DNA from 3 places in the Ruegeria sp. HKCCD6119 genome. Region 2 is predicted to be linked to each of the others. Evidence: riboswitches for the same ligand, from Rfam matches in the RefSeq annotation. Region 2 holds a riboswitch; each other region holds the start of a gene.
The links. Region 2 has a riboswitch for cobalamin ahead of GS611_RS16635 (aromatic ring-hydroxylating dioxygenase subunit alpha). Riboswitches for the same ligand answer to the same signal wherever they lie in the genome.
Positions count from the first base shown of each region.

Region 1: it holds a riboswitch for cobalamin, as region 2 does, so the genes downstream of both, GS611_RS06910 (DUF1636 domain-containing protein) here and GS611_RS16635 (aromatic ring-hydroxylating dioxygenase subunit alpha) in region 2, are expected to answer to the same signal.
Region 3: it holds a riboswitch for cobalamin, as region 2 does, so the genes downstream of both, GS611_RS19800 (hypothetical protein) here and GS611_RS16635 (aromatic ring-hydroxylating dioxygenase subunit alpha) in region 2, are expected to answer to the same signal.

Region 1 is NZ_WVQV01000001.1:1,376,633-1,387,357, forward strand. It holds gene GS611_RS06875 (cobyric acid synthase) at 1-1,345, shown strand, start outside; gene GS611_RS06880 (hypothetical protein) at 1,349-2,122, opposite strand; gene GS611_RS06885 (TolC family outer membrane protein) at 2,196-3,614, opposite strand; gene GS611_RS06890 (protein-L-isoaspartate O-methyltransferase) at 3,709-4,362, opposite strand; tRNA gene GS611_RS06895 (tRNA-Cys) at 4,588-4,661, shown strand; gene GS611_RS06900 (hypothetical protein) at 4,718-5,101, opposite strand; gene GS611_RS06905 (SLC13 family permease) at 5,291-7,147, shown strand; cobalamin riboswitch at 7,374-7,581, shown strand; gene GS611_RS06910 (DUF1636 domain-containing protein) at 7,673-8,044, shown strand; gene cobW (cobalamin biosynthesis protein CobW) at 8,046-9,101, shown strand; gene cobN (cobaltochelatase subunit CobN) at 9,105-10,725, shown strand, end outside.
Region 2 is NZ_WVQV01000008.1:146,974-157,698, reverse strand. It holds gene GS611_RS16645 (hypothetical protein) at 206-481, shown strand; gene GS611_RS16640 (hybrid-cluster NAD(P)-dependent oxidoreductase) at 498-1,580, opposite strand; gene GS611_RS16635 (aromatic ring-hydroxylating dioxygenase subunit alpha) at 1,586-2,839, opposite strand; cobalamin riboswitch at 2,921-3,125, opposite strand; partial or broken gene GS611_RS16630 (IS5/IS1182 family transposase) at 3,199-3,351, shown strand; gene GS611_RS16625 (hypothetical protein) at 3,653-3,877, shown strand; gene GS611_RS16620 (DUF3833 family protein) at 3,907-4,449, opposite strand; gene GS611_RS16615 (DUF3833 domain-containing protein) at 4,446-5,063, opposite strand; gene GS611_RS16610 (MFS transporter) at 5,060-6,283, opposite strand; gene GS611_RS16605 (hypothetical protein) at 6,283-6,828, opposite strand; gene GS611_RS16600 (NAD(P)/FAD-dependent oxidoreductase) at 6,782-8,113, opposite strand; gene GS611_RS16595 (SDR family oxidoreductase) at 8,307-9,032, shown strand; gene GS611_RS16590 (DUF6504 family protein) at 9,036-10,688, opposite strand.
Region 3 is NZ_WVQV01000015.1:42,697-53,421, reverse strand. It holds gene recR (recombination mediator RecR) at 1-365, opposite strand, end outside; gene GS611_RS19815 (YbaB/EbfC family nucleoid-associated protein) at 427-780, opposite strand; gene GS611_RS19810 (DNA polymerase III subunit gamma/tau) at 1,181-2,977, opposite strand; gene GS611_RS19805 (dual specificity protein phosphatase family protein) at 3,116-3,628, shown strand; gene GS611_RS19800 (hypothetical protein) at 3,620-4,027, opposite strand; cobalamin riboswitch at 4,118-4,339, opposite strand; gene GS611_RS19795 (hypothetical protein) at 4,497-5,330, shown strand; gene rsgA (ribosome small subunit-dependent GTPase A) at 5,370-6,446, opposite strand; RNA gene ffs (signal recognition particle sRNA small type) at 6,554-6,652, opposite strand; gene GS611_RS19780 (bifunctional 2',3'-cyclic-nucleotide 2'-phosphodiesterase/3'-nucleotidase) at 6,692-8,560, opposite strand; gene nudC (NAD(+) diphosphatase) at 8,743-9,726, shown strand; gene GS611_RS19770 (SRPBCC family protein) at 9,764-10,231, shown strand; gene GS611_RS19765 (chloramphenicol phosphotransferase CPT family protein) at 10,281-10,725, shown strand, end outside.

The sequences.
Region 1 (10,725 bases), on a different contig from region 2:
ACCACAAAACATGTCGAACAATGCAGCCGTCACCGAAAATGGTGGCGAAATTGGCCGCGCACAAGCCCTTCAGGCCCGTGCGGCAAAGCGGGCAACACACACGGACATGAACCCTATTCTGCTCAAACCCGAGACGGATACCGGCGCGCAGATTATCGTTCAGGGGCAGCGTGCTGGCACGATGAAGGCCGGTGACTATCGCAAGGACAAATCCAAGCTACTGGGCGCAGCGCTGGAAAGCTTTGACAGGCTTTGCGCCGACGCTGATCTGGTTCTGATCGAGGGCGCTGGCAGCCCGGCTGAGACCAACCTGCGCAAAGGTGACATCGCCAATATGGGATTTGCCCGTGCAGCGGACATCCCTGTTGTACTGGTCGGGGACATTCATCGTGGCGGAGTGATTGCGCAGATCGTCGGTACTCAGGCCGTTCTGGACGAAGGCGACGTGGCGAAGATCAGGGGTTTTGCCATCAACCGCTTCAAGGGCGACGTGTCCCTGTTTGACGAAGGCCGTGATGACATCTCGGCCCGAACAGGCTGGCCCTGCCTTGGGGTTGTGCCCTGGTTTCACGACGCCTGGAAACTGCCGGCCGAAGACATGATGGACATCCGTTCCCATACAGGCGGCGCGTGCAAGGTCGTTGTGCCCCAACTGGAGCGTATGGCCAATTTCGACGATCTCGATCCGTTGTCCGCCGAGCCCGGCGTGAGCGTCGAGGTCATTCCAGGCGGACGTCCCCTGCCCGGCGATGCGGATCTGGTTCTGCTTCCCGGCAGCAAGTCCACGATCGGAGATCTGAGCTATTTTCGTGCACAGGGCTGGGATATCGACCTGTATGCACATGTTCGCCGCGGTGGACATGTCCTTGGGTTGTGCGGCGGCTATCAGATGCTGGGCAAGACCATTTCCGATCCTGATGGCGTGGACGGCCGGCCGGGCAAAGTTGATGGATTGGGGTTGCTGAACGTCGATACCACAATGGGCGGGCAGAAACAGGTCATCCTGCGTTCCGCCCATGCCCTGCCAGACCGAGAACCGGTCAGCGGATACGAAATCCACATGGGCCATACCGACGGCCCGGACCGCGCCCGCGCATGGCTTGAGGTCGAAGGCAGACCAGAAGGCGCCGCCAGCAGCAACGGTCGGGTCAAGGGCAGCTATCTGCATGGAATTTTCTCGTCAGACGCATTTCGTGCCCGTTATTTGTCAACGCTGGGCGTGACGTCGGACATTGCCTACGAAGACGGTGTAGAGCAGGCGCTGGATGATCTGGCCGATCATCTGGAGCGCCACATGAATCTTGACCGGATGCTGAGCCTGGCCCAGCCACCACAGAGCGGTTGAATCTTATCCCAGATCTTTCGCGGCGAGCGCGCGCGCGATTTCCCGCCGCACCATTTTGCGCACGTTTCGCGTGATCCGCTCGCCCATCGCGCCTTGCAACTCCTGGCGGACAACTTCCGCGATCAGCTCACGCAATGTTTCTTCATCCAAATCCGTTGCCGACACGTTTTCAACGACTTCAGTGGCACGATCGGATTCAGCCGGTCGTCCCGCCCGGATGAACTCTGCGTTTTGTACCGAAGCGGACTCGGGCTGCGGATCGTCCGTATCTTCCTGATCAGTCAGAACGACGGTCCTTGCGGCCGCAAACTCCTCTTCGACGTTCCACGGCAGGGAATGCGTCGGTGTGCCGGAATAGGCGTCTGCGCTGTCGCCATCCGGCTCCCATTGATCCTCGGTTTGCGCAATCGCCGCTTCCAGCGCTTCGATCTTGGCACTCAGACTGATCGCGGGATCATCGGTTGAGCCGGTTGCCGCGGAATGTCCCTCGGTCGCGTCATCCGCAGTGTTGGCAGGATCACCTGCCCTGACGATGTCGCAGGCACGCAGCAGCATCGGCTTGGCCGAGTCGGCAACATCAGGAGACGGCTTGGCGGGCATGATCTCGGGCTGAGCGGGTTTGCTGATGCGCAGCGCGTCCGTCAGCACCAAACGCCCCGGCTTTCGCGTAGCACCCTGTTGATCCGAGGAGGATTTACCGCGACTGTCTTCACTGACCAGACGTTTGACCGAAGACAGAACGTCTTCGATCCCTGCTTTCACGACATTATCAGACATTGTTCTCTACCGCTCTATCGTTGGATCGAGTGTAGCCAAACAATCCGAGCCCTACAACAAATAGTATTGCCGGTTAGTCCCGACGCAACGCTTTGAGGACTCGATCCAGATCCTTGCTCTGTTTGCTGACACGCGCGGGGGCTTTCTTGACCAGATTATAGTACAAAGTCGGGTCATAGATCTGAACCGCCAGGCCAAGACGTTCCGCCGTCAAAAGGCCCTGCGCCTGCAACAGCTGATACGCTGCGCGGGATCGTTCCGTTCGCGACGCCACTTCGGCCAGCTGCGCGTCCAGCAAATCCTGCTGAGCATTCAGAACGTCCAAAGTGGTCCGGGCACCCAAGGTCGCTTCTTCCCTGATGCCATCAAATGCAACCTGTGATGCGCGAACCCGTTCCGTCGACGCCCTGAGGCTGGCACTGGCTGCCTGGAACGCTGCATACCGGTCCGTAACGCCCTGTGTGATATTCTTTTGTACGTTCAGAAGATTCGCACGAGACGCATCCCGGTTTGCCATAGCGCGCCGCACGTTCGCGGCCAACCGGCCACCGGCGTAGATCGGCTGTGTAAAGTCCAGCGACACGGTCGCGTCATTCACATAGTCGTTGTTGTCATAGCTTTCACGCACACCCGCATCAGCATTCAAACTGACATTCGGCCCAAGGTTGGCCCGCTGCTGCTGTACAATCAGATCAAAAGCGCGGACCTGATGCTGCGCCGACAGAATCGCCGGGTGGTTGCGTTGCGCGAGGCTGATCGCTTCTGCCTCGCTCCGTGGAAGATTGGGCAGGCTGGGTTGACCGGCCGTCCTCCCTGGCGCCTTGCCGACCGCATTGACATACTCAGCCTGCGCGATGCTCAGTTCACCACGAGCGACAGCCAGATCAGCTTGAGAACTTGCCAACTGCGCTTCGGAAAGCGCCACGTCCGTGCGCGTCACTTCGCCAACCTCGAAGCGATCATTCGATGCGCGAAGCTCTTCCGCCGAAACATCCACGTTGTTCTGGCGAATTGCGACTGTTTCTTCCTGTAGCAGAACGCCCAGGTAAGCATTTGCAGCGCGGATAAGCACCTGTTGCTCAATGTCGATCAGGGTTTGTCTGGTCGACAGAACCGTTTCCTGCGCAGATTGTTTGCCCAGAACCGAGGCGCCACCATCATACAGAAGCTGGGAAAGCCTCAGCCCGGTGAAAAACCGGGACGGCTCGGTCGTTGTGACCACATTGTTGGTCCGAGACCGGGTATAATCTTGGCTGACCTGTACAGTCCAGTTGATGATTGGCCGCAATGCAGAAAGCGCGATTGCCACGTCTTCATCTGCCGCGCGCAGCAGCGCCCGGTTCTGCTCCAGCAAGCCGCTTGTATTATACGCGCCGATGAAGGCGTCTGTTATGTTGTCAGCCCACGCCGGACGCCCTGGCATAACGCTGATGGCAAGTCCTGCGGTCACTGCGAATGCCCTGACCAGCTTGCCTGTCGCTGAACCACGCATACCGAAATCCTCTCAAACGAAATTACACTGCCCTGAAGGCAGTTTGCGGTCTTCTTTTCAACTAATCAAGGCGCCAGCAGAATCTATCGGCGAACTATAGCGAAAATGCACACTCCGCCGAAAAGCTCTCTAGTATCGGTGCACTGGCGTTGAAGGCATCCCTCCAGCTGACCCGGCCTCCGGTCTTTCGACCGATCCGCACAGTTCCAAGATTGCCTTCAACAAACAGGCATGCAATCCGGCCATGTTCCTTGAGCTGATCCAACAGGGCGTCGGGAATCCGTTCAACACCGCCCTGCACCATGATCGCATCGTAAGGGCCGTGCTCAGCCGCACCCTGCTCCAAAGGACCGACGTGGATAATGGCATTGTCCACATCGGCCTCAGCCAATAGGCTTTGCACCTCGGACGCCAGCGAGTCGTCGCTTTCCACACCAACAACCAACTGCGCCATACGCGCGGCAACCGCAGTGGAATACCCCGTCGCCGGACCGATATCGAGAATCATCTCGTCGTTCGAAATGTTGAGCGCATCCAGCATTTTAGCAAGCGTTCTCGGTTCGAGCATACAGCGCCCGTTGCCCAGATCGATCACACTGTCGGCATAGGCGGCCTCACGCTGTGCGTCAGGCACGAAGTTTTCGCGCGGGACGTTCAACATCGCCTCAATGATCGGGAACTTTGTAACATCCGAAGGCCGGATTTGCGTATCAACCATAGTGCGGCGCCGGGCAGCGAAATCTGTCATAGGATCTCTCGAGTCATTCCCAAAGTTACCCGGCTTTTGCCACATCCTGAAACGCCCAGCAACGGCCCTGTTGACGCAACCCCCTTGCACCTGTGCGTTTGCGGTTGCGGGCTTCGGCAAATTTCAATCTGGTCGTCAAAAATGCGCGCAATCCTCTGGACGCCCCTTGGGAAAGCTGCTAAAACCCCACGCACACCACGGCAAGTATTTGATTTTACTTGAAAAGGCGAGTTGGCGGAGTGGTGACGCAGCGGATTGCAAATCCGTGTACACCGGTTCGATTCCGGTACTCGCCTCCAATACCCCCAACGACTTGCGATACTTTTTCCCTCCTCGAGGTTCAATATCCAACCAACTATTGGATTTTTCGTGTTGCGATCTTCTTCTGTTCCATCCGACAGCGAGCATTCTGGGCATATGCCGCCAGCTTGCGTTCAGGCAACACCCCGCCGTACTTCCTTGGCATCTTCACCTCGAAATGATCAGAATTGGTGACCTGAATTATTTGTCCGGCCCGTTTAGGTGTAAACCATTCTTGTGCGCAGTTTGCGATCAGGGACGGCCAAGCCGGCCTTTTGCGCGGTTCAGGCGGCGGCAGAATGGTACTGCAAACAAAGCTGTCGGATTGTCTGTTGTTCGTGGCTAAAATTGACCCGCCATTACCTGTGCTGCTTCGACCTGGTTGGAACGGCATCGCGCCGGTACGAAACGTGCTGGTTTCTTCATGCAATTTGGTCAATCCTTCTTTCTGACGTGTTCGTCAAACGGGGTTCCCGAAAGCATTGCTCCCACAGCAACCATTGAGCAACATTATGTCTCAACATCGCCGAAAAACGAAACTTCATGACAAGTCGGGAGAGATGAACTAGGACTCTAACAAAGAAAAAGTTCTGGACGTATTGTGGAACATATTGCCTTCACCTTCGAGATGGGGGTCGTTTGCACCCTTCTGGCTTTCACCGTTTTTCTGTTCGTTTCCGAGATCATAAGGATCGACCTTTCCGCCATATTGGTTCTGGTTCTCATAGGCTTGCTCAGCTACGCGCCCGGGCTGGAAAATCTGGCGGATGTCACCCTTCTGTTCGACGGCTTCGCATCCAATGCCGTCATCTCGATCATTGCGGTCATGATCGTCGGGGCCGGTCTGGACAAGACGGGGATCATGAACAAGGTGGCTGCCGTCATACTCAAATACGGCGGCAAATCCGAAGGCAGGGTTGTACCAATCATTTCCGGCACCGTTGGCGTCATATCCTCGTTCATGCAGAATGTCGGCGCCGCTGCTCTGTTTCTGCCGGTTGTCAGCCGAATTTCCACACGGTCAGGCATACCGCTGTCGCGCCTGCTCATGCCAATGGGATTCTGCGCCATTTTGGGCGGCACAATGACAATGGTGGGGTCGTCTCCTCTTATCCTGCTGAACGATCTGATCCTGACGGCAAATGACAGTCTGCCGGCCTCTCAAAAAATGGAGCCCTTCGGCCTGTTCTCGGTCACGCCGATCGGTGCGGTTCTGATCCTGACGGGAATTGGTTACTTTCTGCTGTTGGGACGCTGGGTTTTGCCCGAGGCTGAAGGACCTGACAATACGGGTACCGGACAAGGGACACAGGAATACCTGCAAAGGGTCTATGGCCTCAAAGCTGATGTGTTCGAAGTCGTGGTGCCCGAGGACAGCCCCCTGGTCGGCGAGATTCTGGCCGACATCAACCACGAAAACCACCTGTACATCATTTCAACCTTCTATCGCGGCAAAACCTCGATGGTTCAGGTTTTGACAGCGGAAATTGCAGCGCCGTGTCGGCTGGCCATCGTCGGCCGCCGTTGGGAGGTCGAGAAGTTCGCCGAGAAATACGGGCTGACCGTTCTTCCGGACTTGGACATTTTCGTCGAAGAGTTCGCCCCAACCAATGCAGGCGTGGCCGAGGTGGTCATCACGCCTGACAGCAAGCTGATCGGCAAATGCCCCCGCGAGCTTTTGTTTCGCAAGACCTACGGGATGTCGCTGCTGGCCATTCACCGCGGCGAAGAGACGCTGAGCCATGTCGAGACCGAGGATCACGAATCCACTCAGATCGGGCTCGAAAAGTTTCAGGCGGGCGACATGCTTGTGGCCCATACCAGATGGGACAACCTGATGCGGATCAAACGAGATCCGGATTTCGTCGTTGTGACGACAGACTTTCCTCAGGACGAGCTGAGGCCGCAAAAAGTCGGCTGGGCCCTGGCATTCTTCGCCATTTCGCTGTCGTTGATCCTGTTCACGGACGTCCGGCTTTCACTCTGTCTTCTTACCGGCGCGGTGGGCATGATGCTGACCCGTGTGCTCAGCGTGGACGAGGCGTACCGCGCGGTCGGATGGAACACCGTATTCCTGCTCGCCTGCCTCATACCTTTGGGACAAGCCGTGCAGAACACAGGCACGGCCGCGTGGATCGCCCAGCAGATCATGATAATTCTGGACGGCTGGCCGCTCTGGTCGTTGCAAACCGGCATCGCCATTCTGGCGACGGCCTTTTCTTTGGTCATGTCCAACGTGGGGGCCACGGTCCTGCTGGTGCCTCTGGCAGTATCGATTGCGGTGGCGGCGGGTGGAAACCCGGCCGTCTTTGCCCTGACGGTCGCCATATCGACCTCGAACAGCTTCATCATCCCAACCCATCAGGTAAACGCGTTGATCATGGGTCCGGCCGGATACAAGGTGATGGATTTCGTCCGCTCCGGCGGAATAATGACGGCGCTGTTTCTGGTCGTCTCGCTGCTCATGATCAACGTCATCTATTAGCGCAAGAGGATCCGGGGTGTTCGGTGGTCTTTCCCATCATCTTGACACGTTCAGTCAAGGCACCCGTTCACCATAGTCTACGCCCCTTGCTAACATACTGTTCGTCGCCCGGCCCATCTCGGGCTGGAGCCCGGCACGCCATGCCGCCCATCGACGCCCACAGGTCGCTTTCCATGCCTCTGCATCATTGTTGCGCGCGACTCGCTTGACAAGCAGGCCAGCGGTGCCGCATGTCCCTTTCGTTGGTGTCGGTGACAGCCGATGAAAAGGGAATGCGTCAACGGTCTTGCCGCCAAACGCAGCCGCCCCCGCGACCGTGAACGGAGAGGATGCCCAATGCCACTGGCCCGAAAGCCGGGAAGGCGGGACATCCGACAGAGGCCCGCCTCTGGCATCCGCAAGCCGGGAGACCTGCCAACAACCGAAGTTGAAACCGGGCGGGGTGTTCCGGTGTCGGGTCCATGACCATTCGTGGCCCGCATGAAACCCCGTCCCCCGCGAAGAGGATTTGGGGGGATGAGAGACATGACCGATACCGCACCAGTCGAGTTGCTGGTCTGTACCACCTGCCGTCGCGGCCTGCCTGTGGAAGATGACACGCAACGCCCGGGCGCTTTGTTACACAAGGCTCTGGAACAGGCGGACCTGCCCGACGGTGTCACCCTGAAAGCCGTTGAATGCCTGTCAAACTGTGATCAAGGCTGTTCGATCGTGTTGCGCGGGCCGGGCCGCTGGACCTTCGTGTATGAAAACCTGAACGAAACAGATCATGTCGACGTCATCGTCGACGGCGCGACCAAGTATCTGGCCACCGAAGATGGTTTGGTGAAATGGCGCGAACGCCCCGAACATTTTCGCAAGAACTGTGCCTCGCGCATTCCCCCCATTGGAGCCTGACATGTCGAACCTCGAAAAACTCCCCGTCACAGTGATCACCGGCTTTCTGGGCTCGGGCAAGACCACTTTGGTGCGTCACCTGATGCAGAACCCACAGGGCAAGCGCCTTGCTGTCGTGGTCAACGAGTTCGGCGATGTAGGCGTCGATGGCGACATCCTGAAATCCTGCGCCATTCCTGATTGCCCGGCGGAAAACATCATGGAACTGGCCAATGGCTGCATCTGTTGCACCGTGGCAGATGATTTCATTCCCACCATCGAGGCCCTGATGGCGTTGGAGCCACGCCCGGATCACATCCTGATCGAAACCAGCGGTCTGGCCCTGCCGAAACCGCTGCTCAAGGCATTCGACTGGCCTGACATCCGCTCGAAGATCACCGTCGACGGCGTGATCGCCCTGGCCGATGCCGAGGCCGTGGCCGCAGGCCGCTTCGCGCCCAATGTCGAAGCAGTGGATGCGCAGCGCATGGCCGATGACTCGATCGACCACGAAACGCCCCTGTCCGAGGTGTTCGAGGATCAGATCTCCTGCGCTGACATCATCCTGCTGACCAAGCCCGACCTCGCCGGCCCAGAAGGCGTGGCCAAAGCGCGCGAGATCATCGCCGCCGAGGCGCCGCGCCCCCTGCCCGTCGTCGAAGTGGCCGAAGGTGCCGTGGACGTGCGCGTTGTGCTGGGTCTGGAAGCCGCCGCCGAGGATGACATGGACGCCCGACCCTCGCATCACGACGGCCATCACGATCACGAGCATGACGATTTCGAAAGCATCATCGTCGAGCTGCCCGAGCAGACCGATCCGGCCCAACTGGTCGCCAATATCGAACGCCTGGCCAATGAACTGAACATCCTGCGCGTCAAAGGGTATGCCGCCGTTCAGGGCAAACCCATGCGCCTGCTGGTCCAGGCAGTGGGTGCCCGCGTGCGTCACCAGTATGACCGCCCGTGGGAACCCGGTGAAGAACGCCGTTCGCGTCTGGTCGTCATCGCCGAGCATGACGATATCAAAGAGGCGGAAATCCGCGAAATCCTCGTGGGTGTGCGTGAGGCCGCCGAGTAAGCCATGCACGTCGTCTTTCGCGAAAGCCACGGGCTCGAGGAAACCGAGACCCCAACCGATCTGGGCCAGAGCCCGGCGGACCTGGTGGTGCTGTCCTTTTCGGACAGCGACCTAGGCGCTTTCGCGGCGGGCTGGCATCGTGGTGGCGGACCGGAAGGGCGAATGCCGACCCTGCGGCTGGCGAATTTGACGGCTCTGAAACACCCGCTGTCGGTCGATACCTATGTCGAACAGACGCTTCAAGGCGCCAAGGGCATTCTGATCCGTCTGATCGGCGGGATGCCCTACTGGGCTTATGGGTTGCAGCAGGTTCTGGCGCTGGCGCAGGCCAAGGGCATCGCACTGGCGGTGCTGCCCGCCGACGGGCGCGAGGACACGCGGCTGGATGACTATTCCACCCTGCCGGTCTCGACCCTGCGGCGTCTGGCGCATCTGTGCGATACCGGCGGCGAGGTCGCGGCACAGGCCGCGCTGGCGCAGATGGCTTTGGCGGCGGGGCTTTATGCCGGTCCGGTGATGGGCGCCAAGACCTTGCCCGAAAGTGGCGTGTGGTGTCCGGATCGCGGCGTAATCCCGGTGGAAACCGCATTCGAAGGCAAGACTAAACGAATCCTCGTCACCTTTTACCGCGCTTACCTGACCTCGGCAGACACCGCCCCGATCGCAGCCCTGATCCGCAGCCTGCGCGCCCGTGGATACGCGGCGGTGGGCCTGTTTGCCCCGTCTCTCAAGGCGCCTGTAGCCGCCGAATGGTTGCGGGAACAGGTTGTTGCGCTGAACCCATCTGCCATTGTCAACGCCACTTCGTTTTCGGGAAAAGGCGCGTCGGGAACGTCGCCTCTGGACGCTGCAGGCGTGCCGGTGTTTCAGGTCGCTCTCGCCACCTCGCGCCGCAAAGCCTGGGCCGAGGCGGAACGCGGTTTGTCCCCGGCCGATCTTGCCATGCATGTGGTACTGCCCGAGGTGGATGGACGGATCTCAGCAGGAGTTGCGTCTTTCAAGGAACCCGGAAAACGCGATCCGCATCTGGAATACGCGCGCTTTGCACACCGTCCCGAACCGGACCGGATCGAAGCGATCATCGACCGTGTATCGGGCTGGCTTGCACTGAACGACAAACCCAAGGCAGATCAGATTCCTGCGTTGGTCCTGTCCACCTATCCCGGCAAAGACTGGCAGATGGCCCATGCGGTTGGCCTCGACGCGCTGGCCTCGGCCCAGGCGATGCTGTCCGATCTTGACGAAGAAGGCTATGACATCGCGACTGGCGAGCCGATTGCCGACACTCTTCTGGACGCACGGATTTCGTGGTCGCTTGGGGATTATCAGGATGCGCTTGCGGAATTGCCCGAGACCCTGCGCGCTGATCTGCACACCGTTTGGGGCGCGCCCGAGGATGATCCGGCCTGTGCCGATGGGGCCTTCCATTTCACCGCGCTTCGGCGCGGCAAGGCGCTGGTCGCGCTGCAACCCGAACGCGGCACGCCCGAGCTGCGGGATGACGACTATCATGACCTCTTGCGCACCCCGCGCCACGGTTATGTCGCCTTCTATCTGTGGCTGCGCAAAGGGTTGGGTGCCGATGCGCTGATCCATATCGGCGCGCATGGAACGCTGGAATGGT
Region 2 (10,725 bases):
CTTTTGTGTCAAATTCGCATGCTTTTGGTCCCAACGAAATTCGAGGCCTATTTTTCATTTAGTTGCAATTGGTTGCGGGTGATGATTTTTGAGAGCTTGGAAAGCTCGCACTCTTATGGTCCACTGACACCATGGACTATGATCTTGGCTTACAGCGAACTGCTTGTGTTTGGCCCAGCTGTGAACGACGGTCGAAGCCACGGGCTTGATCGAGGTGCCGGACACGCTTTGTGCCATCCAACACGACCTCGGCGGAACAAATCTCGAATTCGGCCAGCATGGTATCAAGCGGGATGCGATGGAAGAGGTCCACGCCTCGCACATGTCGAAACCCAGAGCAGACGGGCAGCTGGTTCTGCGTGAAGATGGCAAAGTTCTGAAAGGGCCGGACGTCCGGCAACCCAATCCGGCCCGGATTCTGCAACGGGCAGAAAAAACGCGCCGAAAGCCGCAGCGGGTGTCAGCCACGCTGCGGCTTTGATCGGGATGCGAAGCGCCTAAACCTCGACTTCGACCTTGCCGATCGGGTTCGAGCAGCAGGCCAGAATGTACCCCGCGTCGATGTCGTCTTCCGAGATCCCTCCGTTGTGGACCATGTGGACCTCGCCAGCGGTTTTCTTGACCTTGCAGGTACCGCACACGCCGAAGGTACAGCCTGACGGAATGTTCAGGCCAACCGAGCGGGCGGCGGCAAGCACCGTGTCGGTCTCGGCAACCTTGGCCGTCACGCCCGAGGTCGCGAACAGGATTTCGGCGCTGCTGTCGTCGTCCAGAACAACGTCATCCAACTCGGGCTGATCCGCCTCGGTTTCCACCGGCGCGCCGAAGCTTTCCTGATAATAGTTGTCCATATCAAAACCAAGACCGGCCAGCGCGTCGCGCACCGCTTGCATGAAGGGCTCGGGACCGCAGCAATAGACTTCGCGCTCAAGGTAATCCGGCGCCATCAGGCCCAGCATCAATTGGTTGAACTGCCCCTGATATCCCGTCCATGGGCGGTAGCGGTCCGGCTCTTCCACCACGAACTTCAGGTCCAAACCATCCGTGCGGCTGGCCATCTGTTCCAAGCGCTGGCGGAAGATGATCTCGGATGGCCGCTTGGCGCAGTTGATGAAGACAACGTCCAGATCGCGGCCTTCGTCCCACATGCAGGTGGTCATTGACATCATCGGTGTGATGCCTGAGCCAGCCGAGATAAACAGGAACTTGCGCGCATCGCTCAGTGCGTTGGTGAACAGGCCCGCAGGCCCAATGGCCTTGAGCCGCATGCCGGGTTGAAGATTGTCCAGCATCCAGCGCGTGCCGATACTGTCGGGTTGCGCTTTGGCGGTGATGGTGATCGACCGCGGCCGCGATGGCGACGATGAGATCGTGTAGGTGCGATACACGACTCCCCCGGGCTGGCCGGGCGCCGGAATCTCGAGCGTCAGGAACTGACCGGGGTGATAGGCGAACTGCGCCCCAGAGGGGGCCCGGAACGAAAAGCTGGCGGTGTTCGGCATCTCGGGCACGACCGAAACACATTCCAGCATCTCTCCATCCTGCCAAACGGCTGATGAAAGCGTGTCCAGATCTTTCATCAGACTTACTCCGCCGCCATGTAGTCAGGGGTCAGGCGGGCCGACACTGTGCTGCAATACCAATCCACGAATTGCAGTACGCCGGATTCCTGAATGGCTGAATACGGGCCGGGCACATAGGCCGGGCTGTTGATGCCCTGCTGGTTGTCCTCGACCACCTGACGGTCTTCGTCATTCGTGGCGACCCAGACTTCGGTCAGGCGTTTCACGTCGTAGTCAACGCCTTCAACCGCATCCTTGTTGACCAGCCATCTGGTCGTGACCTCGGTCTCTGTCGGGCTGATCGGCGTAACACGGAAAACAATCGAGTGATCGGCAAGAAAGTGGTTCCACGTGGTCGGATAGTGGAACTTCAAAAGCGATCCCGCATCCGCAAAGGGCGACCGGCCCAACCAGCGGCGCACGGCGGATTTCCCGTCCATCGTATAGCTCTCGGCGCCTTCTTTCAGCGGCATCCGCGCCAGACGGAATTGGCCGTCCTCGTGCAGATAGAACTGCGATGGCATACCCGCTGACTGGCACCTGTCGAAATGGGCTTGCATATAGGCTGGGGTTTCACCGCCTTCGATCCCCGTCACGCCCGGATCATCAGGGAAGGTCCGGCACAGCGCAGGGTGGTTGCCGCCGCAGTGATAGCACTCGCGATTGTTTTCCCAGACCAGTTTCCAGTTGCCGTTCTCGATGATTGAGCTTTCGAATGCGACCTTGGCATTCGCAAGATCATGCGGCTCAAGATACGGGCGCGCGATATTGGCAAACGTGTCAAAATCCGGGGCGACATCCGCCAGACAGATATAGACCAACCCGGCAAGCTCGCGGCAATGAACCGTCTTCAAACCATGCTGTCTGGGATCAAACTCCGGCCCCATGTCGCGGGCCCACAGCAAAGAGCCGTCAAGCTCGTAGGTCCATTGGTGATACGGGCAAACCAGCTTCGGCGCGTTGCCTTTTGCTGCCTTGCATATGATCGAGCCGCGATGGCGGCAGGTGTTGTGAAACGCCCGGATCTGGTTGTCGGCGCCGCGCACGATGATCACGCGATAGGCACCCACGTTGTACGTTACATAGTCGCCGGCTTTCAGCAGTTCACAGGCCGGAATGGCAAAGAGCCATTCGCGATAGTGGATGGTTTCCAGGTCGGTCTGAAAGATCTCGGGGTCGGTGTAAAAGGCCCGTTCCAGAGCATAGCCCGGGATTCGACGCGCCAACAGGTTTTGGACATTGTTCACTTCTGGCTCTCCTGCCGCGCCCCGCGGCATTGCTTGGGCAGATGACAGGGAGGAACCGTCCGGAGGCGCGCGAGGACCACGTCCGAAACCCGTGCCCCCACCGCCACCCGCGGTTTGACATATCTGCAAGGCTGGTTTCCGGACTTGAAAGGGGCTTGCACCCGGTTGCGACACCTTCCCGGGATCCTCGTCCCAGTGGTTGATTGTCGAACCTGACCTTCCTTACCGTTGCGGGGGCAGCGCCGGAATTCCACCGGCTTCCCAATTCTCCGCGGTCTGAGAATCAAACAGCGGCACCTCACGATGGCAGCCTACTTTCTACCTGCTTGGGCGCTGAAATGCTTGCGACATTTCCGGTTTCAAAACAGACATGGAAATTTTCCGGCTGAGTGGACGGCGCCGGGATCACGGTCCTTGGCACAGGGGCATGGCAAGCCCGCCAGCACGGCGTTCTGCAGGGGCCAGTGGGCTTTGCGATGGATGCGGCCACGTCTGACATCCGCGCCGTCAAATTGTCCCCCAGCCGTGACAGCGAAAGCCCGGCTGCTCTGCTCAGAAACGAAACGCTGCACGTCGCCTGAGCATGGCTGGAAAAGAGAGAGTCAGGCCAAGTGAAGGAGGTTTGCAGCAAACCCTTTTGGGTGAAGTTGATCCGTTTGGGATAGTGCTGGCTTGCCATGAGGCAGGTGAAGAAGGCGAATATCCGTCATGCGAGAGTTGTCAGTCCATCCTGTCAACGGACGGTAGAAAACCTCATTTTGTCCATAAAAAATTGTCTTTTTCGGGAAAAACCATTACGTTTTCCGAAAATGGTGGAAAACACCGGAGGCAGTAAGAGAGCAGATGCCAAAACCGAAAACAGGTGTTTTGCGGACAACAGTTCCTTCGCGCCTCATGGGAAAACGGGATGGTCTGTTTTTCCTCTGGGGGCAGATAGAACGCGCGCGCTTGAAGGTCGAGGGCGGCGAACGCGCCGAGGGCGCAGCCTCGGACGGGCCAAGGGCAAACACGGCCGGTGAGGTCAAGGGATCAACGACAGCATTGGTGGACGAGTTTATTTTCTACTGACTTTTGTGATGAAACCGGGCCTGACGGCCCTATTTCTTCTCGAAGAACAGGATGACTTCACCCAGACGGACGCCATAGCGTGAGACATACGCGCGGTTCAGCAGACGGTCGTCATCCAGCAGCCACATCCAGTCGTCGAATTTGACACGCATGGTCCCGTCCTTGATCGGCAGGTCGATCTTGTATTTCCAGTTGAACGTATCCCCGCGTTCAATCCCGCTGGCGGTGCCCAGCACGCCAGGCGCCGTACCGGTCCACGTATCCTCTCCGGTTTTGGTCAATGTCCAGATGCGTTGTTCCGTCGCGCCATCGTCGTAGACGAAGTCTTCGACCAGGGTCAGGGTTTCGCCGTCCCATGTTCCGTCGATATCAACCGTGAATCTGCGGGGGATATTTCCCAGAACATCCTGAAACTGACCGTAGGCCACTGTTTTACCCTCAAAAAACTCTTCCAGGTTCAACTGCCGGTCCGACAGAAACGTTTTTGGTACCTTCGGTTTGCTGGAGCAGGCCGCCAGAAGTGTAAGGCTTGCGATGGCAATGCAGGCGATGAAAGAGCGAAAGGTGATCATTGCAACGGCTTCCCTTCCAAAGTCGCGTCATACCCGTTTGACCCACTTGGATGCATCGGTTTCGATCTGGGGCTTGGACGCATTGTGGCGATCAGTTCCGCGACCTTGACGCCAAACTTGCGCATCTCGGACCGATTCATGATGACGCCGGTTTCTGTCAGGTACATCCAATCGGTGACATCCAGTGTGTGTCCACCAGCGTCATCTGGCAGAATGATACGATAGGTCAGTTTCACCGTGGACCCCGAGATAATGCCCCGACCTTCGCCCACGATATCATCCGCCATTGCCGTGAATGTGTTGCCAGTTCCCAGCGTCAGGTACCATTTGCGGGTCATCTGTTTTCCGTTGGAATAGGTGAAGTACTCGGTCAGCGTGCCCGAGTTGCCTTGCCATTCGCCGGACATGCGCGCGACAAAGCTGTTCGACATTTTGCCGTTGGGGCCATAGATCAGGCCCTCGGACAAGATCTCTCCGTTCAGGTGCTTTTTCAGGGAAAAATCTGGCCCGGTGCCACTGTAATCGGACGGCGATTGCGCGCGAAAGCTCAGCAGCCTTGCACGGATGAAGACAGCGGTCAGAAGGACCAGAAGGATGATGGTGAAAGCGTTCATTTGCTTGTGACCTCGGTGGGCAGGGTCAACACCATCCCGAACGCTCCGACTTTCAGGATGCAGGGCAGCACCGCATAGGCAAGATTGAGTGTATCCAGCGCCTGTGCTGAATTGGTTTGACCGGGGGTGAAACCGCTGCGTTCCAGCAGCGGCAGAGTGAAAAAGGCAGCCAGGGCGAGGCCCAGTTTGCCAGCGAAGGACCAGATGCCAAACGCGGCTGATGCGTTCAGCCCGGCCCGGGTAAGCACGATCGAGAACATCGCAGGCAACACGACCATATCCGCGCCCAACGCCGCGCCCGAGGCGAGACAGATCATTGCAAAACCCGCAAGGTTTCCTGAACTCAGTGTGGCAGCGCCGATAAAGCCGGCGATCGAGAGCGGCATGGCGATAATCAGAGTCTGTTTCGGGCCAATTTTGTTACTGAGCTTTGCCCAGAGCGGAACGCTCGCGCCTGCGCTCAGGAAGAACAGGATCAACAAAGGACCCGCCTTGCCCGGCAGTTGCAGCCGGTCTTCCACAAAAAACAGAAACAGGGTGGAGGTTATGGCAACCGGGAGGCTGTTGACCAAAGCCAGCGCAAGAAGGCGCAAGCCACCGGCCTGACCCAGACCCGCAAAGGACAGGCCTGATCCGGTGATCGGTCTGCGTCGCCAGATCGGGATCGTCAGTATCAGGGTCACAACGGACAGAAGCCCCAGGAACGCGCCGAATGCGGGGTAGCCTTGGGAGTGTGCCCCGAAAGCAACCAACAGGGCCGGAGCGCTGGCTGCGATGACCACTCCGGTCAACTGCCCGCCTTCACGATAGGCGGCCAGTGTCATCAGCTCTTTCGGATCGGTTCGCTTCGCCAGAGTTGCGCTGCGACCATACAGAAGGATGGTTCCCAGGCTGTATGCCGAGAACAGCAAGATCAGGATCGCGACCAGTTCCGGCACGCTGGCACCCTGCGGCAGATTGAAAAGCAGGGGAAACCCGATCGCCAGCCCCAAAGCCGCCATCGCGGCAAATGCAAGCTGGCCGCCGGGCCATCGGTCGATTGCCCAACCGATCAGCGGATCCTGCACCAGATCCACCAAACGGATCACCAGCAGCACCGTACCAATGACCCCAAGGCCAATACCCAGGTTCACGGCTGCAAAGCGCGGCAAGTGGATATAAAGCGGGATACCCGCCGCAGCGAGCATCAGCGCATAGAGACTGACCCGGGGATAGAGCATCACCGCCCCTGTAGCCTGCGCGTGAAGGACGCGGACCTCGTGTTGTCTCCCAAGAATACAGACATGAAACTGCGCTTGATGCCCGGATGCGCCATGGTGCACGTCTTTTGCCCGTTCAACCAGAAACTGACCTTGTCGGGACCATCAGAAACCGCCAGATAGCTGTCCCCTTTTGCCACGGCTTTGAAACACCGGTTCAGTTGGTCGCGAACCGGTGCTGAACGGCCGATGCGGTCCATCTCGTCAAGCGTCGAATTGACCAACGCTTTCTTCTTGATGTTCTTGCGATAAGTCAGTTGCAGGGCGATATCTTCGCTCCAACTGAACGGCGCACCTTTGGGCGTATAGAGTTTGGCGTCATAGATCGGCAAACCCAGATACCGGAACGTCGCGGTTCCGCGCAGTTGGGCACCGTTCAGTTCTTCCGTGACCGGCGATGCGATCAGCCCATTGGGGATCAGCAAGGAAAGTGCAAGAAACGCTGTGCGCCATATCGCCTTATTCTGCGGCAACAGATAGGGCCGGGTCTTTCCCAAGAATGCCATTATCAGCTCCGATGGTTTGCGGGGCACCATTTATTCGAGCAACGACATGCATCGCGCTGGCTATCCCGTCTTCGTGAAATCCGTGCCGGTTGTAAGCACCGGCAAACCAGGTTCGGTTCTGTCCCTGCATCTCGCGGATTTGCCCTTGCGCCTTCAGCGCGGCCTTGTCGAAGACCGGATGGGCAAATTCGACTTTGTCATAGATCTTTTCCGCGGGAATTTCTGATGAAGCGTTCAGCGTTACAAACAGCGGGTCACTGTCCGGAATGTTCTGAAGCCGGTTCATCCAGTAGGTTACCCCCACGTCTCCGGCTTGCGATCGATAGGTCCAGCTTGACCAACAGGCGCGCCGCTTTGGCATCTGACCTGGGTCACAATGCAATATGGCCATATTGGGCTGGTAGCGGATTGCGCCCAATGCAGCGGCTTCCGCGGGGGTCGCGCCATCACCCAAAATGGCAAGCGACTGGTCCGAATGGGTGGCCAGGATGATTTCATCGAACTGATCCACGGCGCCCTGGCTGTGGATGGTGATGCCCATCTCGTCACGGGATATATTCTGAACGGGGCTGGCCAGACGTATTTCTGCCCCCCGCGCACGAAGGGCTGCGTCGATCCGGCGGACATACTCTATGCTGCCGCCTTTGACCGTGTACCATTGATGCTGGTTTGCGCGACCACTTGCCAGCAAAGCGTGATTGCGGAAAAACTGTACCAAAGAGCGTGCGGGGAACTGATCCACGAACTCGACCGGCGTGGACCAGATGGCACCGCACATCGGCATCAGATAATTGTGCCGGAACCAGTGACCCAGCCGCAGCTGGTCCACCAATTCGCCAATCGTGGTGTCATCGTCCTTGGCGGCTCCGGGGGCTTCTTTGCCAAACCGCAGAATATCAGCGATCATCTTATAGTAAGCCGGACGCGCCAGATTGCGCTTTTGAGCGGTCAGTGTGCGCAGATTGTTCAGCCCGTATTCAATGCGGCCATTGTCGATTGTCGCGCCAAAGCTCATCTCGCTTTCGATCACGGGCACGCCGAGCTCATCAAACAGCCGGGTCAGGTAGGGATATGTCGCATAGTTGAAGACGATAAAGCCCGTATCGACCGGTTGATCCCCGTTCTTTCCGGCCATCACCGTGCGGGCATGGCCACCAAGCCGAGGCTCGGCCTCATAGACTGTCACGTCGTTGTTTTTTGAAAGATAGTAAGCGGCGGAAAGACCCGAAATGCCTGCACCTACAATCGCGATTTTCTTCCGTACACCCCGGGGTTCGTCGAACATTCCAGCCTCTTTATGTGACAGTTTACAAGAAGATACGCAGGGTAGGCACAAGTGGATCAATCCGATTAGAAGTTTTTAACAGATGCACTACCTTGTGGCGTCTGGTTTGAGCTTCCGTGACCTGCGCCACCGTTTTGATCCGAAGCAGGCGCAAGGCCGTATTATCGTGAAACACAACTGAATCGGCCCACACATGAGCAGCTTTGACGGCAAAACCATTTGGATCATCGGCGCTAGCGAAGGGCTGGGTCGCGCTTTGGCGCATGCGCTTGGCCAACAGGGTGCTTCCCTGATCCTGTCTGCGCGCAATCTTGAGAGGTTGTCCGAACTGTGTTCTGAACTGCCGGATGCGCGCGCGATCCGGTGCGATGTGACCGATTTAGACTCTGTTCGTTCGGCTGTTGCCGAGGCGGGGCATGTCGATGGGCTGGTTTACAATGCCGGGGCTTATGACCCCATGCGTTCGGCCGAATGGGACACCGAGGCGTCGCTCAGGATGAGCGATGTGAACTATCTGGGTGCGCTGCGGGTTCTGGGTGAAACCGTTCCGGGTTTTGTCCGGGCAGGCCAGGGAGAGGTTACTCTGATCGGGTCACTGGCCGGGTATCATGGGCTGCCTGCCGCCATCGGGTACGGAGCCAGCAAGGCCGCACTGATTTCTCTGGCCGAGACGATGCGACACGATCTGGCGGATACTGGCGTGACGGTGCGTATCGTCAATCCGGGCTTTATCAAGACCCGACTGACCGAAAAGAACGGTTTCAAGATGCCGATGCTGATGTCGCCCGAGGATGCGGCGGATCGCGTGGTCAAGGCGATGGCGCGTCGCCGTTTCCGTACGGATTTTCCGGCACCGTTTTCCTGGTTCATTCGTCTGATCGACTGTCTGCCGGATCTGCTGGTTTATCGTGGGAAATAGACTCTAACAAAACTGCCCCTGACAGAACCAGCCTGCGGACATCGCGCCCCCGTGCCCATAGAACAACCACAGGCGCTCCCCTTGTTCTGTCACCACCACCCAGTAATCGCGTACCCCGCTGCGCCAGTTGGGATCATCCAGCCACCATTCCGGCGCGATGCGTTCCGGGCCGGTGGCCTGTGCCAGTTGCCAGTCTCGTCCACGCCAGCGAAAGGTGCGGGGCACATTCGGGGTTTCCGGGGCCATCACGGGTTCGGGCTGCCACATCTGCAAGGGGCGGGGGCGCGGCGGGGCAGGCCAGTCGCGCGCGGGTTCCGACCAGGCCGCCGCCAGCGTTTGCGCCGTTTTCTCGGGGATATGAGAGGCCGCAGGATGCCGCCGGGTGATCGCGTCCAGCCCTACCCGCGCGCCCAGTTTCCCAATCAGGTCATCCACGGCTGTATTGCCCTCAAGCCGGTTGCGGGCCACGCGGCGCGCTTCGGCATGACCGGCGATGGTGCGGGCGTGGATGGGTTCTGTCTGGATCGCTTCAAGCCGCAGCAAGTCGATGCCATAGCCTGCGTCGATCTTGTCAACTTTCATCTCTAACAAAGGGCGAATGCGGTTTTTATCATAGGTCGGACGGGCCAGGCCGATCTCGATAATTTCAGCGGCCTGATCCGCACGGTGGGCTTCCAGGCGCAGCGTGCGGACCCCGCGCCCCTTCTCTTCCAGTTTGGTGCAGAGCGTTGGCAGAATCCGATCGACAGCGGCCATCACGTCTTCGACCAGGCCAATCGGGTTGGGCAGAGTCATCCGCACCGCAAAGTGATTGGGCGGACGGGCGGGCGAGACCGGCTCGGGCGCGCTGCCCATGGCCTGATCCAGACGCAACACCAGCCCGCGGCCGAACCGCCGTGCCAAACTGGCACGCGGCTGGCCCAGCAGATCACCGATCCGGCGCAGGCCCAGGCGGTTCAGTTGCGCCACGGTCTGATCGTCCAGCCGCAGCGCCGCGATGGGCAAGGGGCTGAGCGCGCCATAGGCCTGCCCCGGCGCGGCAATCCGCGCGCCACCGCCCAGCGCCATCACCTGTGGCGCGGCCCCGCCCCTGGTCCAGTGCCGCCGCTTGCTTGCCCGGGCGCGGGTGGCGCGGGCCTCTTGGGCAATAGCATCACCGTTGCGATCGGACGTGGCCTCTTGCCCGGCATAGCGCGCCAACGCCCAGGCTGCGCCCAGCGTGTCGGCGATGCCCATCTGCACGCTCAGGCCCATGTCGGCGCAGTCGGTCTCAAGCACGCTCAGCAAGGCCTCTTCACCGCCGAACAGATGGGCACAGCCCGACAGGTCAACGATCAGGCCATCGGGGGCCTCTTCGGCCACCCACGGGCTGAACTTGCCCGCCCAGCGGCGCAGCGCGGTCAGAAACGCAGCCTCGGCCGGGGCGTTGCGAGGGCGGGTGATCAGGCTGGCGCACATGGCATGGGCATCGCGGACCGGCTGACCCACGCGCAATCCGGCGGCCTGCGCCTCGGCATTCAATGACGTGACGATCTGCATGTTCGACTGTTCGGCCACAACGGCCAAAGGCCCGGCATGCAGGCCCCGCGCGGCGCGGACCAGCCGTTCGGCCCCCAGACGGGGAAACCAGAGCGAAAGAATTCGGCGTTTGGGCATCGGCAGGCATCATTGATGTTCTTATTTTGTTCTTAAT
Region 3 (10,725 bases), on a different contig from region 2:
AGCTCGTCGGGGCCGACACCGTCCAGCGCCGACAGCGTGCCGCCCAGAACGTGATAGCGCCCTTTGAACACTCCGGCACGCTCCATCGCCCAGAGGTCGGCGACGTCTTCGACCACGCACAGCTCGCCGGTCGCTCGGGCCTCGCTATTGCAGATGTCACAGATATCGGTGGTGCCCACATTGCCGCAATTCAGGCATTCGCGGGCGGTCACGGCGACTTGCTGCATGGCATCAGACAGGGGCGTCAGCAGCAGGGCGCGTTTTCGGATCAGGTGCAGAACCGCGCGGCGGGCCGAGCGCGGGCCCAGGCCGGGCAGTTTGGCCATCAGGTCGATCAGGTTGTCGATGTCGCTGTTCGAACTCATGGCCAATCCTGCATTGCGCCGGAGGGAGCCTCCGGCGGGAGTATTTGGGAAAAGATGAAGCTCAGAACGGCAGCTTGATGTCTTTGGGCAGGCCCATGCTTTCGGTCAGCTTGGTCATTTCAGCCTGCGAACGTTCGGTTGCCTTGGTCTGCGCATCCTTGATGGCGGCCAGGATCAGGTCTTCGACCACTTCCTTGTCATCGCCGTTGAAGATGGAAGGGTCGATATCCAGACCTTTGAGTTCACCCTTGGCCGTCGCCGTTGCCTTGACCAGGCCTGCACCGGATTCGCCGACAACCATCATGTTGTTCAGCTCTTCCTGCATTTCGGTCATCTTGGTTTGCAGGTCCTGCGCGGATTTCATCATCTTGGCCATGTCGCCCAGACCGCCAAGCCCGCCGAGTCCTTTCAGCATAGTATTCTCCTGTGTCTCCGTTTGCGCTCTAGATACGGGCAGCAGCGACATGGCACAAGGGTTCTCCCGCCGGTCGGAGGCTCATCCGTTCCGGTCGGCACGTTGATCAGCGCAGGCGTCAGCAGGAACGTGCTAACCATCTGCGACACCATATTTGCCAGCAGGCCCGACAAGCGCAGATCGTCCTTGGCGCGCATATGGTCTGCTGCCGAGACTGATTGCACGGAACACAGGAAATCTGGGCGGGGTTCGAATGGCTACGCAGCATTCGGATCAGAATGGTCACGGGCCGCCTTCCGCTGGCCGGTGTCGCAACAAACGATCTGAGACATGCGGGCGGATGTGTTCGATCGAAACCTCGGTCAGCTTCGTTTGAAACGGGGGGTGACGGGCGGCGGGGTCAGTCTTCCTCGAACGGGTCCCACTCGTCTTCCACCTCGGGAAGCGCTTCGGTCTCGACCTTGGCGGCGCGTTGCTCCGGCGTTTCGATCCTAGTGATTTTCGCCTTTGGGAATTGCGCCAATACCGCCTGCACCAACGGGTGTTGTTCGGCTTCGGATTTCAGTGCGAGCTCGGCCGCATCCCTGACTTCTGCAATCGTGGGGGCTTCTCCGTCCGAGACGATCGAGACAGCCCACCGATTTCCTGTCCAGCGTTGCAAGGCAGTGCCCAGTCGTGGCGCCAGATCCGCCGGTGCCTGGGTGGCGGGTGTGAATTCGATTCGTCCGGGTTGATAGGAGACGAGGCGCACGCCGTTTTCCACCTCGACCAGCAACTTTACGTCGCGATTGGTCCGGATCAGTTCCACCACGTGGTCGAAGGTCGGGTAATGGGCAAGGGCCGTCTGGGCATCCTGCGCCAGGGCTGCAACAGGTGCGCCACCGGAACCGCGAGGGGACGGCGCGTAGGCAGGTGGATGGGTCGCGCCAGCCGGCGCCGGACCGGCGCCCGGTCGGGATATCGAAACGCCGCCATTGGGCCCGCCCGGCGGCGGTGGCGGGGTATCTTGCAACCGTTTGATCAGCTCTTCGGGGCTGGGCAAATCCGCCACATGGGTCAGGCGAATAACGGCCATTTCAGCGGCCATCATGGCGTTGGGCGCAGCCGAGACTTCCTCGAGCGCCTTCAGCAGCATTTGCCACATCCGGGTCAGAACCCGCATCGGCAGAGCCTCGGCCATGTGTTGGCCCCGGGTCCGTTCGTCCGGAGAAACCGTCGGATCCTGCGCCGCGTCAGGCGTGATCTTCACGACGGACACCCAATGCGTGATCTCGGCCAGATCGCGCAGCACCGCCAGCGGGTCTGCGCCTTCGGCGTATTGGCCGCTCAACTCGGTAAGTGCTCCGGCGGCATCGCCGCGCAGGATCATATCCATAAGGTCCAGAACCCGGCCACGGTCTGCCAGTCCAAGCATTGCACGGACCTGATCGGCGGTCGTCTCGCCAGCCCCATGCGAAATCGCCTGATCCAGCAACGAGGTCGCATCCCGGGCCGATCCTTCCGCTGCTCGGGTGATCAGCGCCAGCGCGTCTTCGGCGATCTGGGCGTTTTCCGCTTCGGCGATCTTGCGCAGCAGGCCAATCATGTCTTCGGGTTCGATCCGGCGCAGGTCGAAACGCTGGCAGCGGGACAGCACAGTGACAGGGACTTTGCGGATTTCAGTGGTTGCGAAGATGAACTTCACATGCGCGGGCGGTTCTTCCAACGTCTTGAGCAGCGCGTTGAACGCACTGGTCGAGAGCATATGAACCTCGTCGATGATATAAATCTTGTAACGCGCGCTGGCGGCGCGATAGCGGACACTGTCAATGATCTCGCGGATGTCGTTGACGCCCGTACGGCTGGCGGCGTCCATCTCCATCACGTCTACATGGCGGCCTTCCATGATGGCGACACAATGTTCACACTGACCGCAGGGTTCGGTCGTGGGGCCACCGGTTCCGTCGGGTCCGATGCAGTTCATGCCCTTGGCGATGATCCTTGCTGTCGTGGTTTTGCCGGTGCCGCGAATGCCGGTCATGATGAAGGCCTGCGCGATCCGGTCGGCCGCGAACGCGTTTTTCAGGGTGCGCACCATGGCATCCTGACCCACCAGATCGGCAAAGGTTTCCGGGCGATATTTGCGGGCGAGAACCTGATAGGCGGGGCTGGAGCTGTCTGTCATGTCTTCTCGTTGGGATTCGGTGCTTGGGCACAGCGTAGTGGCCACCGTTGCCCGCGTCCACAGCGTGGCGCGATGATTTTTGATTTAGAAACGAGTCGCTTTCGCACTAAACTGCATCAGCGGATTTAATGGCTCATTTTTGTATAGAGTTCTTTGGGGAGGACAGGATTCATGTCGCAGTTGGTGATCTACGCCCTGCAAGTCGGTGGCGGAACGCTGGCGCTGACCTCGATGCCCGGACGCGGCGGAGATTACTCCAGCGATCTGGATATGATCGCAGCCTGGCAGCCGGGGCTTGTTGTTTCGATGACGACGGATGTCGAAATGCTTCAGGACGGGGCGCAGGAATTTGGAAGCGATATTCAAAGCCGCGCCAGCCGATGGGTTCACCTGCCGATCGAAGATTTCGGAGCGCCGACAAAAGCGATTGATGACGCGTGGCCGTCCGTCAGCGCCGCGGCCCGGCACGCGCTGTCCGGCGGAGGTCGCGTATTGGTACACTGCCGCGGGGGCTGTGGCAGGTCAGGTATGATTGTCCTGCGGCTGATGGTCGAATGCGGCGAAGGCGCGGACACGGCGCTGCAACGATTGCGGGCGGTGCGCCCTTGCGCCGTCGAAACGGATGCGCAACTGGCCTGGGCCTCTCGGCGTGCCCAGGCACAGGTCAGTCTGGACTCAGATTGAAATCTGCGCGGGCGCGCAAGCAGGTTTTCGAGGCCGGATCGTGGAAACTTCGATCATCGCGCAGGGTGGGGTTTTCACGACGCCGGATGGCATCGCGCTGAACGTGTTTCCGAAGATCAGGTCGGCATAGCCGTTCAGCGGCTCAATCGCGGTTTCGGGCTGCGTCCCGCAAAAGACACGAATGCGGTCTGATTGCGCGCGGAAAATTGCATGACATCCTTCGCTGCAATGTGACAGCTCGCTGCTGCCCTCAATCTCGAAATCGTCACTTGTGGCCGAGGTCGCCTGGGCCATGGCTTCGGATATCGAGCGCGCCAGCCGCGCCAAAGCGGGACAGGTTTTGCCCGTCCGCTGACATACTGTTGCACTGAATTCATGTGTCTTTGTCTTCCAGATCATCCTGCGCCCTCCGCGCTTGGTGGACAGGATATTTGGGACAGGTGGGACAGCGTGATGCCGTCAGGACCTGCCCGGACACCCCGCCCGAGTTTCGGTTTCGTTTCCGATGGCAGGTCTCCTGACTTGCGGGTCATCGCTTTGCCGACCTTCCCAGCCTTTGGGCCAGTGGTGTTTCGGCATCGCTTACCGCTTACAGTTGCGGGGGCAGTCGCGGATTTGGTTGTTGCCTGCATGACCAGACAATACCGCACCGTGTTCCCTTTTCATCCCGACCCCTTGTGGAGGCCGGAAACCATCACACAACCGCTAGCGTTTGAGCACGCATCGAGTCAAGCCGATCTTTTGACCGGACGCTTGGTCATGCTGGATACGGTGTTGGTTCATGCATAGTGTCGAGGGCGTTGAGGTTCGGAAACCGGATTTACCAAGCGCAAAGCCAGAGATCATGTTGGACACAGAGCAAACGGTAATGACCGAAGAATTTCGCTTTCCGTCCGGGCAGAAAACACTGTCTGCCCGGTTGTACAGCCCGCTGTCTTCGCCCGAAATCGTCGTCGTGCTGAACAGTGCAACGGGTGTGCCGCGCGATTATTACCGTCATTTCGCACGATGGCTTGCTGCCGAGCGGGGTATGGCCTGCCTGACCTATGACTATCGCGATTACGGGCATTCCTTGACCGGCCGCCTGAAAGATTCGCGTGCGACCATGGCGGATTGGGCCTTGATCGACATGCCCGCGGCACGGGCAGAAATGCGCAGACGGTTTCCCGATTCGCAGCATTGGACCATCGGCCATTCGATCGGCGCGATGTTGGGGCCTGTGCAGCCGGATATCGATCTGATTGATCGCATGATCTGTGTGTGTTCGGGGCTGGTAACCCTAAGCGACCATCCATGGCCCTATCGTGGTTTGGCAGGATTGTTCTGGTATGGTCATGCCCCGCTTTTGGCCCGAGCCCTTGGCTACCTTCCCGGAAAGGCGATCGGGTTCGGCTCGGATCTGCCGGCATCGGTCTATTGGCAGTGGCGCAAATGGTGTACGGCGCCTTTGAACTATGTGCCTGAAATCGGGCATGAGTTACCTGCCGCGCAGTGGAAGGATTCTGGAACGCCCGTGGATTTGTACACCTTCAAGGACGACCAGATGGTGCCGCCGGAAGCGGTTTGGCGGCTTGCGGATCTTTACGGCCCCGATGCCAACCGCCACCTGCTGAGCCCTGCCGATTTCGGGTTGCCCGAGGTTGGTCATATCGGAGCATTTGCCCGGCGCAATGCAGCGGTTTGGCCGCGACTGATCGCTTGATCAGACGCGGCGCAGGACGGGCCGGGCACCGTCCAACGATCACCGGTTGCGAAGTTTCTTTTCCTTCATGACGCCACGGACCATCTTGCCGAACGCTTTGTCCCGCGCCCGGGACTGCGCGACGGTTTCAGAATTGCGCTGATCTTCGCGCCGAAGCTTGCGCCACCGGTCCAATCGAGCCGGATCAAGCGTGCCGTGGCTTATTGCCTTTTGCACGGCACATCCGGGCTCGGAGCTGTGCTGGCAATCCGAAAAACGGCAGTCCCGGCTCAACTCGGCAAGGTCCGAGAAAACGTCGTCGATCCCGTCCCGAGCGTCCAGCAGGCGCAACGCGCGCATTCCGGGTGTATCGATCAACCAGCCACCGTTGCGCATCCGGTGCAATGCGCGTGCGGTCGTCGTGTGCCGGCCCCGCGCGTCATCCTCGCGAATGTCCGAGGTGGCGAGATCCTGATCGGTCATGGTATTGGCAAGTGTCGTCTTGCCAACGCCCGACGATCCAACCAGCGCTCCGGTCTGGCTTTTGGGGCACCAGGACAGAACCTTTTCAACCTCTGCCGGGTCCAGCGCGTTGATCGCCAGAACCGTCAGGAACGGATCCAGAGATTGCACCTGCCCCGAGAAACTGTCGGGGTCCGCCGATTTGTCGGCCTTCGTCAGAACAACGACCGGGTAACACCCGGCCTGATGCGCGAGCGCCAGATATCGTTCCAGCCGGGGCAGTTTGAAATCGGCATTGCACGAGCTGACGATGAACAGCACATCGACATTGGCTGCGATCAGTTGCGTCGCGGCGCCTGTACCCGCGGCGCGTCGGTGCAGCAGGCTGCGCCGGTCGAGCAAATGGCGCACGCGTTTGTCGTCATCGGCGAGAACCCAATCGCCAACAGCATAGCTGCCGGTCGTTTGATCGGGGGTCAGTAACGGGACTTCGCCGTCAGGGTTAAGCCCTATCAGGCGGTCCCGATGAACGGAAGTGATGCGAAAAGGCGTGCAGGAAGGATAAGCCGCGTGTTGCGCGGCAAAGTGAGAGGACCATCCCAGGTCCGAAAGTGCAAGAAACATTGGTTTGCCTGTCGTCAGAAACAGCACTCCCGACGGATGGCGATCGCTCATCCCCGGGTCATGTATTCAGGCAGTCAGTCGATACCGTGAGGTCAGAACCGTGCTGCCCGAAGGATCTTTGCTACAATCATAAAGCCCTCCTGCGGCCAAGGTTCGTAAAGTGAGAGGTTGGACATCGACCCAAGCGGGGCTCGTTGTGGCTGCTTCCTTCCGGACCTGACCAGGTTGGCGAGGCGCTCGCCCGCGCCAACCTCTCGACTTTGGATATAGGGAAGGCTTCGGCAAAAGACAACCCGTCAGAGCGTCAGCCGAATGCGTGCAAAACCGTTTTCGTCAGGTTCCAGTATCCTGGGGGCAAACCTGTTCAATTCGTCGATATGCTTCAACGCACCGGGACCGGTCCGAAGAATGGTCGTCACCCCCGATTTCGGCATCAGAGAGAACGGGTAAGGTTGCCGGGCCAATGGGTCGGGTGGCAGGCGGTGCGTCATGTAGTCCCGCAAAATGTCCCGGATATCCAGCGGGGGCAGATCGATGGCCGGGGCCGACGACACATGCGGGAAATGTCCGCCCCCGCTTGCGCGATAATTATCGAGCGCGACGACAAATGCCTGATCGGGTTGCACGGCCTGGCCTGCGCAAGTCAGATGATGCACCCGCCTGTGGCCGGGATGGATCATTTGCCCCCCGACATCGTAACGCGCCGGTTGCGACGGGTCGATCTGATAGGACAGGCCAAAGATGACATCGAAATTGTACCCCGCCCGATCCCGGTTGAATAGCTCTGCCTCGGCGTCGGGGAATTGTTGGTTGAATGCGCTGGCTGACATCTCCAACCACTCCAGCAGCTGCGCGCCCGTGATCTGAACCGCGCGCAATTCGTTTGGAAAGACATGCAGGTCCGCCACGTGACGCAGACAGATTTCACCAGGCGGCACGTCCGTATAGTGCCTGGGGCCAGAGCGTCCGCCGCATTTGGCCGGCGACGCGGCTGACAACAGCGGCAGCTCTGCAAGCGTGGTGCCGTGTAAAAAAGGGCGCAACGCGGCTGCCTGTGCGGCGGACACAAGCGTCAATCCACGATCCGGCGCACAGAAACTGAAATAGCTGTGCAATGTGTCCGAGACGCGCGCAACGGGCGCGGCCATGTCCAGACGGGTCTGCTGATGTGCGGGTTCAACCAGATGCGCGATTTCCAAATCTTCGCCAATCGCGGTGCCGCCCACCGAAACCGGGCGCAATTCGGCGTGGCTGTCGACAACACGCAGCCCCGACTGGGGCTCTAGGGTGACGGCCAGATCGATTACTCCAAGATATGCGCCTGCCGAACCGGGCATGACAACCGGCGTTCCATGCACCAGCCCTTTCACGTAATCCACATTCGGGGTTTGCGCGCCGGTGCGTGCGGGAAGGGTCAGGTGCGTGTGCCCGGCGACGACAGCGTCGATGCCCTCGATCGCGGCCAGGGGAATAACGGCATTTTCAATGTCGGTCGCTGCGTCCGGGTGTCCAAGCCCGGAATGGGCGAGCGCCACGATCAGATCGCACCCCTTTTCGCGCAAGATACGCGTCAGGGACCGTGCCGCGACAACGATGTCGTCCGCCTCTACGGTTTCGTTCAGATTGTGTTCTTCCCAACGTGTTGTCTGCGGTGGCAGAACCGAAAACACGCCGACGCGAATGGGCACATCCTTGTTTCCCACCCTAACGACACGGTCAAGGATTGCAAAACGCTGCCAAGATTGGTGTTCTCCGGACCGATGAAGATTGCCGCACAGAACCGGGCACGGGGCTTGTGCAAGGGTCTTGTCCAATGTCGGCAGCCCGAACCCGAAATCATGGTTGCCCAGACCAATCGCATCATAGTCCAGCGCCTTGAATGCCTGCATCATCGGGTGGGGATTGTCGTTCCGAACGGCCCATTCGCCCATCGGCGTTCCCTGAAGCGAATCCCCGTTGTCGAACATCAGCACCAGCGCGTCTGTGGCCTCGTGTCGGGCCTTGCGGATCAGGCTGGCGGTGCGTGTCAGCCCAAGCGTCGGGTCCGGTGTGTCCGCGTAATAGTCAAAACCAGTCAGATGCATATGCACGTCGGAGGTGGCAAGAATACGAATACAGCCACGGTCTTTTGTGGGTTGCACCTGCGTCGATGGGGTTTGCTTCACTTTTGTTGTTCTGCTTTTGAGTGTGGTAATGGGCTAAAATCATCAAAACGCAGTCTAGATGATTTTTCCGGGGCCGCCATGCGGCTTTTCGGTGGCGTGTCCCTGCGTTTTGCGCCTTGAATTGCCATTGCAACAGGGCCTGAGACATGGCAGCCCTGTGCGCAAGACCAGAAGGAATTCCAATGAAAAACGCAGAGCAGGTGACTTTCGGCGGCTCGGGCCTGAATCGGGCAGCGCATCTTCGTGGGGATTCAGAGAAGCTGTCCGAGATGGCGGGCGACCCTGCTGCGCGGTGCATATTGTTGTGGCGAGGCAAGCTTCTGGTCGTGGGTGCGGCGCTGGATCAGCTTGCCCTGACGCAGATGACCCACCCGCTGGTATGCGATGGCCCCGGCGGCGTGATCGAAGCACCGGTTTTTTTGGGCCTGAGCGCAGAGGGCGCACCCCTGTTTGCCGCAGATATCTCGGCCTGGGGGGCAGAGGGATTGGATCTGACCGGCCTGGGAGAGTTCGTGGACAGATCCGAACAGCAGCACCCGGACTTGCCTGAAGGGCATGTTTTTGCCGAGCTCCGCCGGATCATGGCGCGATTGTCGCCTCGTGATGCCGAGTTGGCCGCATCGGCCAAGGCGGTTGTCGGTTGGCACGAAACACATCGCTTCTGTGCTCGCTGCGGCGCAGCCAGCGATATGTCGCAAGCGGGATGGCAGCGCAGTTGCCCGTCATGCGGCGGGCAACATTTTCCGCGCACGGATCCGGTTGTGATCATGCTGATTACGCATGGGGACAGCGTGCTTATGGGGCGGTCTCCGGGTTGGCCCGAGGGAATGTTTTCCTTGCTGGCGGGATTTGTCGAACCCGGCGAAACGCTCGAAGCGGCGGTGCGCCGCGAAGTGATGGAAGAGGCAGGCGTACCGGTTGGTGCGGTGTCGTACCTGTCCAGCCAGCCCTGGCCGTTCCCGGCATCCCTGATGTTCGGATGCGCCGGCGAGGCCCTGTCGCGTGACATCGTTATTGATCCGGTCGAGATCGAAGAGGCGATGTGGGTCAGCAAATCCGAAATGATGCAGGCATTTGCCGGCGAACATCCCCGGTTGTTGCCGGCTCGCAAGGGGGCTATCGCTCATTTTCTGCTTCAGAACTGGCTTGCGGATACGCTGGACTGAAGAAAAACTGGTGAAGCCATAAACAGCAAAGGTCATTATGCAGTTTTCAGCGCGCGAAGATATCGAAGCCCCGATCAATTCGGTGTTCGACATGGTGTCGGATTTCGAAAGGTTCGAACGTATGGCGATGCGTCGTGGCATCGACGTGCGGCGTCTGGACACTGATGCGATGGTGGTTGCCGGCACTGAATGGAAAACCGAATTCAAGTTGCGTGGAAAGCCGCGCCAGATGTCGGTGGTGATGACGGATTTCGACAAGCCGTCGCAAATGCGGTTCGAGGCGGCCAGCAAAGGGATGACCGGCCTGACGACAGTAGATTTTCTGGCCTTGTCTCCGCGCCGGACACGCCTGAGCATCGAGATGTCCTTGGCCGCAAAGTCCTTGCCCGCGCGGTTGCTGTTGCAGTCCATGAAGCTTGGACAGTCAAAGTTCCGCAAGCAATTCCAGGTGCGGTTCAGCGAGTTTGCGCGTGAACTGGAACAGCGTCACCTGCACGGGGCGTGAACGGCGTCCGCTGGGCTGATCGGGGCAAGGATTGGAAAAGAAACCTCGGATGTCGCACATTATTTTTCTGCATGGCGCATCAAGCAGTGGAAAATCGACAATCGCGCGGGCTTTGCAGCAGAAGATAGAGAAGCCGTTCTGGCATATCTCGATCGACCACCTTCGCGATTCTGGTGTTCTGCCGCTGGATCGCTATCGCCGTGGCGAGTTCGATTGGTCCGACGACCGATCGACTGTCTTTGATGGGTTTCATCAGTCGCTAGCTGCCTACGCGGCCTCGGGCAACAATTTGATTTTGGAACATATTCTGGATACGCCGGGGTGGGACAAAGATTTGCGCGACCTCTTGCGCCCGTTTGATGTTCTGTTCGTAGCTGTCCATTGCCCGGTTCCCGAGTTGAACGCGCGCGAACGATTACGCGGCGACCGTCCGGTGGGAAGCGCCCAGCGGGACCAAACCATGATCCATGCTGGTAGAGTTTACGATATCGAGA